One region of the Enterobacter cloacae complex sp. R_G8 genome, then DNA from elsewhere that is predicted to be linked to it. Evidence: predicted binding sites of a transcription regulator. Region 1 holds the regulator's gene; the other holds the start of a gene.
What was found. Region 1 encodes CRP, which controls carbon source genes, mostly activating them, when cyclic AMP is high. Its sites were predicted from a motif close to ATGTGANNNNNNTCACAT; they were not measured.
Positions count from the first base shown of each region.

Region 2: the regulator CRP is predicted to act here: its motif matches at 2,670-2,687, upstream of azuC (stress response protein AzuC).

Region 1 covers NZ_CP102246.1:622,806-627,442, reverse strand. Annotated here, with positions in the region: gene NQ842_RS02875 (hydrolase) at 1-298, shown strand, start outside; gene NQ842_RS02870 (YheU family protein) at 295-513, shown strand; gene NQ842_RS02865 (phosphoribulokinase) at 544-1,413, shown strand; gene NQ842_RS02860 (OsmC family protein) at 1,480-1,884, opposite strand; gene crp (cAMP-activated global transcriptional regulator CRP) at 2,195-2,827, shown strand; gene NQ842_RS02850 (YccS/YhfK family putative transporter) at 2,885-4,637, shown strand, end outside.
Region 2 covers NZ_CP102246.1:2,079,418-2,084,054, reverse strand. Annotated here, with positions in the region: gene NQ842_RS09900 (non-heme ferritin-like protein) at 95-598, shown strand; gene NQ842_RS09895 (anaerobic C4-dicarboxylate transporter) at 755-2,098, shown strand; gene NQ842_RS09890 (DUF2766 family protein) at 2,147-2,398, opposite strand; gene azuC (stress response protein AzuC) at 2,506-2,589, opposite strand; gene NQ842_RS09880 (RpiB/LacA/LacB family sugar-phosphate isomerase) at 2,713-3,351, opposite strand; gene NQ842_RS09875 (YecR-like lipofamily protein) at 3,607-3,945, shown strand; gene ftnA (non-heme ferritin) at 4,141-4,637, shown strand, end outside.

The DNA.
Region 1 (4,637 bases):
GATCACCGCCAAAATTCATGGGTTCGCCGATGCCATTGACTACTATCGTCAGTGCAGCGCCATGCCGCTGCTCAGCAAGATCACTCAGCCGACGCTGATCATTCACGCGAAAGATGACCCGTTTATGGATCATCACTCCATCCCTGCACAGGAATTTCTGCCCGACAACGTTCACTATCAGCTGACCGAGCACGGCGGCCACGTGGGGTTTGTCGGCGGAACGCTGCGTCGCCCGAAAATGTGGCTGGAGACGCGCATTCCTGACTGGTTAACCCCTTACCTGGACGGTGCAACATGATTATCCCCTGGCAGGATCTGGCGCCCGAAACGCTCGATAATCTGATTGAAAGCTTTGTCTTGCGTGAAGGCACCGATTATGGTGAACATGAACGCTCGCTTGAGCAAAAGGTCAACGATGTTAAACGCCAGCTTAAAAGCGGCGACGTGGTGCTGGTGTGGTCTGAACTGCATGAGACGGTCAATATCATGCCCCGCAACGCGTTTCACGGCTGATCTTTCAACCTTTCCAGTCAGGGAGTTGCTATGTCTGCCAGACATCCGGTTATTGCCGTTACGGGGTCGAGTGGTGCGGGAACCACCACCACCAGCCTCGCGTTTCGCAAGATTTTCGCCCAGTTGAATCTCCGTGCGGCGGAGGTCGAAGGCGACAGCTTTCACCGCTATACGCGCCCGGAGATGGACATGGCCATCCGCAAAGCGCGCGATTTGGGCAAACACATCAGCTACTTCGGCCCGGAGGCCAATGACTTCGGCCTGCTGGAGCAAACGTTTCAGGAGTACGGCCTAAGCGGCAAAGGCCAGTCCCGCAAATATCTGCACACCTACGACGAAGCCGTTCCCTGGAACCAGGTCCCGGGCACCTTTACTCCCTGGCAGCCGCTGCCGGAACCTACCGACGTGCTGTTTTACGAAGGATTGCACGGCGGCGTGGTGACGCCGCATCACGACGTGGCGCGACATGTGGATCTGCTGGTCGGCGTGGTGCCAATCGTTAACCTGGAGTGGATCCAGAAGCTGACGCGAGACATCAGCGAGCGCGGCCATTCGCGTGAGGCGGTGATGGATTCGGTTGTGCGCTCAATGGAAGATTACATCAATTATCTGACACCACAGTTTTCCCGCACCCACATCAACTTCCAGCGTGTGCCGACGGTGGACACCTCTAACCCGTTCGCGGCCAAAAGTATCCCGTCGCTGGATGAGAGCTTTGTGGTGATCCATTTCCGTAATCTCGACGGCATCGATTACCCCTGGCTGCTGGCGATGCTGCAGGGTTCGTTTATTTCTCACATGAATACGTTAGTGGTGCCCGGCGGAAAAATGGGGTTGGCGATGGAGCTGATCATGACGCCGCTGGTGCAGCGGTTGATGGAAGGGAAACAGATCGCATAATCATATTCCCTCTCCCAGTGGGAGAGGGTTAGGGTGAGGGCATCAACACGCGTGATGCCCCATCAATCACGCCTCGATCACTTCATACGAATGGGTAATTTTTACCGCCTTCTCCAGCATCAATGCCACAGAGCAGTATTTCTCCGCTGACAGATCGACCGCGCGTGAAACGGCCGCATCTTTTAGTTCTTTCCCGGTGACAATAAAGTGCAGGTTGATGTGGGTGAACAGGCGTGGCGCCTCTTCGCGACGTTCAGACGTGAGCTTAACTTCGCAATCCGTCACATCATGACGGCCCTTTTGCAGAATCGACACCACGTCAATCGCGCTGCATCCCCCAGCCGCCATCAGCACCATCTCCATTGGGCTGGGTGCTTTATCGCCGGAGTTACCGTCCATCAAAATCTGGTGTCCTGAAGCGGACTCGCCCAGGAACGTTAAACCTTCTACCCATTTCACGCGCGCTTGCATATTCATTAACTCCAACGTTGCATTTTTGGTGACAGATTACGCGTGCGTTACATTTCTCGCAATGGAAGGCGACCTGCGTCATGCTGAAGCGAGACACCAGGAGACACGCGGCGAAAGCTATGCTAAAACACTCTGGATGCTACAGTAATACATTGACGTTACACATGTATGCAGAGGACATCAAACTTTACTGGCTGCGAAACGTTACGACAGCCGACTTCCCAGGTATGGGTAAGAATTCGATTGCAACCCCAGAGTCCGGATGCATCTTATGACTCTGGTGACAGCTTATAACAGAGGATAACAGCGCATGGTGCTTGGCAAACCGCAAACAGACCCGACTCTCGAATGGTTCTTGTCTCATTGCCACATTCATAAGTACCCATCGAAGAGCACGCTGATTCACCAGGGTGAAAAAGCGGAAACGTTGTATTACATCGTCAAAGGCTCGGTGGCAGTGCTGATCAAAGATGAAGAAGGGAAAGAGATGATCCTTTCTTATCTGAACCAGGGCGATTTCATCGGTGAACTGGGCCTGTTTGAAGAAGGCCAGGAACGTAGCGCCTGGGTTCGTGCAAAGACAGCATGTGAAGTGGCTGAAATTTCCTACAAGAAATTCCGTCAGTTGATTCAGGTTAATCCTGACATCCTGATGCGTCTTTCTTCGCAGATGGCTCGCCGTCTGCAGGTCACATCAGAGAAAGTGGGTAACCTCGCCTTCCTGGACGTGACCGGCCGTATCGCGCAAACGCTGCTGAACCTGGCGAAACAGCCAGACGCCATGACTCACCCTGACGGCATGCAAATTAAAATTACCCGCCAGGAAATTGGTCAGATCGTCGGTTGCTCCCGTGAAACAGTGGGCCGTATCCTGAAAATGCTGGAAGATCAGAACCTGATCTCCGCCCACGGTAAAACCATCGTGGTTTACGGAACCCGTTAATCCCGATAAAACGGCGTGCCATCGCAAGGTGTCACGCCGTTTTTGTCTCTACTCCTCATGTGGCGCAGGCTGATTTATCACCCGGAAGTTAACTACGCACTGCGACAAACGCTGGTGTTGTGCCTTCCTGTGGCCGTGGGCCTGATCCTTGGACATCTTCAACAAGGGCTGCTGTTCTCTCTCGTACCTGCCTGCTGCAATATTGCCGGTCTCGACACCCCGCATAAGCGTTTTTTCAAACGACTGATTATTGGCGGTTCGCTGTTTGCCGGGTGTAGCCTCGCCGTGCAACTGTTGCTGGCCCGCGATATTCCGCTGCCGCTGATCCTGAGCGTGCTGGCGATGACGCTGGGGGTGACCGCCGAAATCAGTTCGCTGCACGCGCGTTTACTGCCCGCCTCACTCATTGCGGCCATCTTTACCCTCAGTCTCGCAGGTAACATGCCGGTATGGGAACCGCTGCTGATCTACGCCCTCGGTACGCTATGGTATGGCCTGTTTAACTGGTTCTGGTTCTGGCTGTGGCGGGAACAGCCGCTGCGTGAATCCCTGAGCCTGCTCTATGTCCAGCTCGCAGAGTACTGCGAAGCCAAATACACGCTGCTGACTCAGCATACCGACCCGGAAAAATCGCTGCCGCCGCTGCTGACGCGCCAGCAGAAGGTGGTGGATCTGATAAGCCAGTGCTACCAGCAACTGCACATGCTGGCCGCCAACAAGAACCACGAATACAAACGGCTGCTGCGCACCTTCCAGGTGGGGCTGGATCTGCAGGAGCATATCTCTGTGAGCCTGCACCACCCGCAGGAGGTGCAAAAGCTGGTGGAGCGCAGCCATGCCGAAGCGGTGATCCGCTGGAACGCGCAGACCGTGTCCGCACGTCTGCGGGTACTGGCCGACGACATTCTTTATCACCGCTATCCCACCCGCTTTAACATGGACAAGCAACTCGGCGCACTGGAGAAGATCGCCCGCCAGCACGAGGATAACCCGGTGGGTCAGTTTGCCGCCTGGCACTTCAGCCGTATTGCCCGCGTGCTGCGTACCCAGCGCCCGCTCTATCCTCGTGACCTGATGGCGGATAAGCAAAAGCGCCTGCCGCTGCTGCCTGCACTTAAAAGCTATCTCTCGTTTAAATCTTCCGCCCTGCGCAACGCCGCCCGGATTAGCGTGATGCTGAGCATCGCCAGCCTGATGGGCATGGCGCTCCATCTGCCCAAACCCTACTGGATATTAATGACGGTACTGTTTGTCACCCAGAACGGCTACGGCGCCACGCGGGTGCGTATTCTGCACCGGGCGGGCGGAACCATGGCGGGGTTGATTATCGCGGGCGTAACGCTGCACTTCCACGTGCCAGAAGGCTATACGCTGGCAGGCATGCTATTGATTACCCTGGTGAGCTACCTGATCATCCGCAAGAACTACGGCTGGGCGATGGTGGGCTTTACGGTCACGGCGGTATACACCCTGCAGTTGCTTACGCTCAATGGCGAACAATTTATTGTCGCCAGGCTTATCGATACACTGATTGGCTGCCTGATTGCCTTTGGCGGAATGGTCTGGCTGTGGCCACAATGGCAAAGCGGCCTGCTCAGGCAGAACGCCCACGACGCGCTGGAGGCCGACCAGCAGGCTATCCGCCTGATCCTGAGCGACGATCCGCAGCCCTCCCCGCTGGCGTATCAGCGGATGAAGGTCAACCAGGCGCATAACGCCCTGTTCAACTCGCTGAATCAGGCGATGCAGGAGCCCGGCTTTAACTCGCACTATCTGGCGGATATGAAGCTCTGGGTGACGCACAGCCAGT
Region 2 (4,637 bases), 1.5 Mb from region 1:
CTGCAGAAATGTTTTTCTGCCACTCACTCGTCTTAACCTGCCCGTTCAGGTTTTGTTACGGACATCACACCCAACAGTCTATAAGGATATTGGTATGACTACCCAAACGATGATGCAAAAACTCAATGCGCAGATGAACCTGGAGTTCTATGCGTCGAATCTGCACCTCCATTTGAGCGAGTGGTGTTCTGAAAACCGTCTCAACGGTACCGCCACTTTTTTTCGTACCCAGGCGCAGAGTAACGTCACCCATATGATGCGCGTCTTTGACTTTATGAAAGGCGCAGGGGCAAACCCTATCGTCAAAGCCCCTGATGCGATTAATGGTCACTACTCCTCGCTGGAGGAGTTATTCCAGAAAACGCTTGAAGAGTATGAGCAACGCTGTGTCACGCTGAATAAACTGGCTGATGAAGCCAGGGCACAGCATGACAGTACTACCCTGCAGTTCTTGCGCGATATGGACAAAGAGCAGCAGCAGGACGGCATACTGCTCAATGCGCTGGCGGATGAGCTCCGCAATGCACAGCTGGCCGGTTTATGCCCGGAACAGACCGACCGCCACCTGCTTGATCTGGTGACCGTACAGCACCACTAAGCATTTTCGCCTGCTCCCGTTCGGGAGTGGGCCTCTTTTCTCACAGCCAACCTTCTGCTTTTCCTGAGATTTAACAAATCAGATCTCGCTCTCATTGATTATCCATACAAAATGTAATGATTTATTTAATTACATAATTAATGACGAGGGAGCATCATGATCACCATTGAGTTTATTGTCATCCTCCTGTGCCTGCTGACAGGCACCCGTTTTGGCGGGATGGGACTCGGGTTAATAAGCGGTATCGGCCTTTTTATTTTGACGTTTATCTTTGGTCTGCAGCCCGGTAAACCCCCGGTTGATGTGATGCTGACCATCCTCGCCGTGATCGGTTGTGCGGCTACCCTGCAGACGGCAGGCGGCCTGAATGTGATGATGCAATTTGCCGAGCGCCTGCTGCGCAAACATCCTCAGCACATCACCCTCCTCGCCCCCTTTACCACCTGGATGCTGACCTTTCTGTGTGGTACCGGGCATGTGGTATACACCATGTTCCCGATTATTGCCGATATTGCCCTGAAAAAAGGGATCCGCCCGGAACGCCCGATGGCCGTCGCATCGGTGGCATCGCAAATGGCGATTACCGCGTCTCCGGTCTCCGTTGCCGTGGTGTCGCTGATATCGATCCTGGGTGCCCAGCACGGCATCGGTCACGCGTGGGGGATCCTCGAAATTCTCGCCGTGTCGGTTCCCGCCTCGCTGTTCGGCGTGACCATTGCGGCCCTGTGGAGTTTACGCCGCGGGAAAGATTTAGCCGATGACGTGGAATTTCAGGAAAAGCTGAAGGATCCGAAACAGCGTGAGTTTATCTACGGCGGAACCGAGACGTTAATGAATCAACGTTTTCCGAAACAGGCCTACTGGTCCACGTGGATTTTCTTCGCCGGGATCGCGGTGGTTGTCCTGCTTGGCGCATTGCCTGAACTGCGCCCGGCGTTTGAGGTGAAAGGCAAAATGACGGCGCTGTCGATGAACCTTGTCATCCAGATGATGATGCTCATTGCGGGTGCGGTGATGCTGGTCGCCTGTAAGGTCAATGCGGCAACCATTTCTAACGGCGCGGTATTCAAAGCCGGGATGGTGGCGATTTTCTCAGTGTTCGGGGTGGCATGGATGAGTGATACCTTTTTCCAGGCGCATCTCGACGAGCTCAAGCTGGCGCTGGAAGGGGTCGTGAAAAGCCATCCGTGGACCTATGCCATCGTGCTTTTCCTGGTCTCTAAACTGGTGAACAGCCAGGCGGCAGCGCTGACGGCCGTTGCCCCGATGGGCCTGATGCTGGGTATCGATCCGAAAATGCTGATCGCTTTCTTCCCGGCGTCGTATGGCTACTTTGTGCTACCCACCTACCCAAGCGATTTGGCCTGCATCGGTTTTGACCGTTCAGGGACAACCCGTATCGGCAAATTTATCATCAACCACAGCTTTATTCTGCCGGGGTTAATCGGGGTGAGCTGTGCATGCGCGGCAAGTTATTTGCTGGTGCAAACTTTCTTTTAAACGCTTTCCGGGCGACAGACGCTGTCGCCCTTCTCACATTGCTTAACGTTAGTGAGACTCGCCCTGCGGCGTGAATCGCAGTTCAATCAGCGCGATAGCTTTCTGGATCGCCCGAAGCGTGACCGGATCTGCCGCCGCGGGATGGCTGGTAAAATCGATGTTTTTCAGCTGGGTGGACATCTTCTCGCGCACTTCGACCGGCGCAATAACATCTAATACATCAAGGATTTGTTTGATGACCAGCTGGCATGCGACGACATCAGACACCAGCTCCTGATCGGCGCTCAGGTTTTGAGACATGGGGTTTCTCCTTATTTAAAGGCCGCCATAGTAACAAAACACGCCGCCTTTCATCTCCCTTCTGGCGATCGCAGACATAAAAAAACCTGCCGAAGCAGGTTTTTTTATCAGAACATTGCGCCTGGCGGCACGTCTTTAAATGTGTTGCAGTAGTTAGCCCACATGCTTTTCAGGATTTTGCGCAGTTTCATTGTGATGCTCCATTAACTTGTTATACAACTTTATCGTCAATGTGCCTATAATATGACCACCTTCACAAAAATCAATATTTTTGTGACTCACATCACAATTTTCTCTGCATACAGCCACGCATTTTAGCCGACAATCTCGCGCACAAAAGCCTCGATCTCTTTGTCCTGACAATTTTCAAAGAAGCACTGCTGGAAGCGCTGGCCGGATACGGCAGTTTTCACCAGCTCAGGATCGATAGCCCGTAACGTGTCCAGATAGTTCTCTTTCACCACAGCCGCTTTCACCTGATTCAGGATCCCCGCGTTACGGACCTGTGGCTCCTTACGCTCTGGCGGGTAACCTTCTCCCTTGCGCCCGGTGAACGCTTTTTCGAAAATAAAGCGTACGTTCAGCTCAGCGCCCCAGCCAAAGCCTTTGGCAAACGGCAGTGAAAGCGCGTTACCGTTGTTGATCTGAGCGAAGAGAAACGCATCCGCAGGATCGATGCAGTAGCCGCAGATCACGCCCGGGTGGATGTTCAGCGACATCAGCGCCCCCTGGCCCGTTCCACATCCCGTCACAACAAAATCAACGGCCTTCGCGTTCAGCAAAATGCTCGCCATAATGCCCAGATGGATATAGGTCAGATGATGGTCGTTCTCGTCGCTCATCCCAACGTTAAACACCGGGAACCCTTTTTCGTCGGCGACCGTTTTTAACTCTTTCAGTATCAATGGATTTTTAGCGGCCTGGCTGTTTTCCATCATCAGTGCGATTTTCATTGTCTCTCTCCTGAATGCGTTACGGGAGTGCCCGCTATGGATACGTTGTCATCATCACCCTACTATCTGACAAACGCACTTTCAAATTAAATGAAAGATTGTTTTAAAAAAATGAAGTGGGACTCACAATTTTCACCATGACAATGGCTTAACCCGCCCGTTGCAAAGAGAAAGGGTAGATTATCTGGCTATTCCAGGCATTGCACCGGACAGCGACAGGTACGATAACGTATTTCCATCTACTTAGAGCGAACCATGAAAAGAGTCTACGTTGTCGGTACGATCCTGCTGCTCGCGGGATGTAGCATCAACCGCGAGGCACAGGTGAGTAGCCTGGATGCGCCGAACGGGATAGTCCGCCTCGACTATGGTCAGGCCGCGCTGCAAAACGCCTGGTCTGATGAATATGTTAATAACGGCACCGCAACTAAAGCGTGTCAGGGCATGGGATATGCCACCGCGTCTGCCTATGGTCAGCCCATTAAAACCTGCACCCTGATTAGCGGCTCACTGTGTCTGAACGAGAGCGTCACTATCCAGTACAAATGCATGGGTTATGCTGTTAAACCGGCCTCTAATAACCCGTGGTATTAATCTGCGCTGCCAGTCCTGGCTGGCAGCCAGTAAATAAAATAATTCTCATTTATAAATATAAAAAATTGCCAATGCGTTTTATTCCCATTCGTATTTTTAAATAAGCAGATATTTATTTTACTTTTTGCATATAATTAAATAACAAATTATAGTGTCGCTCATTGTGAACCAGAAATAATAAACCGGAGCGTCACCATGCTGAAAACTGAAATGATCGACAAGCTCAATGCTCAGATGAACCTTGAGCTTTTTTCATCCCTGCTCTACCAGCAGATGAGCGCCTGGTGCAGCTATCACAGCTTTGAAGGTGCCGCCGCGTTCCTGCGTCGTCACGCGCAGGAAGAGATGACCCACATGCAGCGTCTCTTTGATTATCTGACAGATACCGGCAGCCTGCCGCGCATTGATAACGTGGCATCGCCGTTTGCGGAGTATGGCTCGCTTGATGAACTGTTCCGTGCCACTTACGAGCACGAGCAGCTAATAACCCAGAAAATTAACGAACTGGTGCATGCGGCAATGACCAGCCAGGATTATCCAACCTTTAATTTCCTGCAGTGGTATGTCGCTGAACAACACGAAGAAGAGAAGCTGTTTAAATCTGTGCTGGATAAATTGTCGCTGGTCGGTAAAACCGGTGAAGGTCTTTACTTTATTGATAAAGAACTCTCAACGCTGGATACCCAGAATTA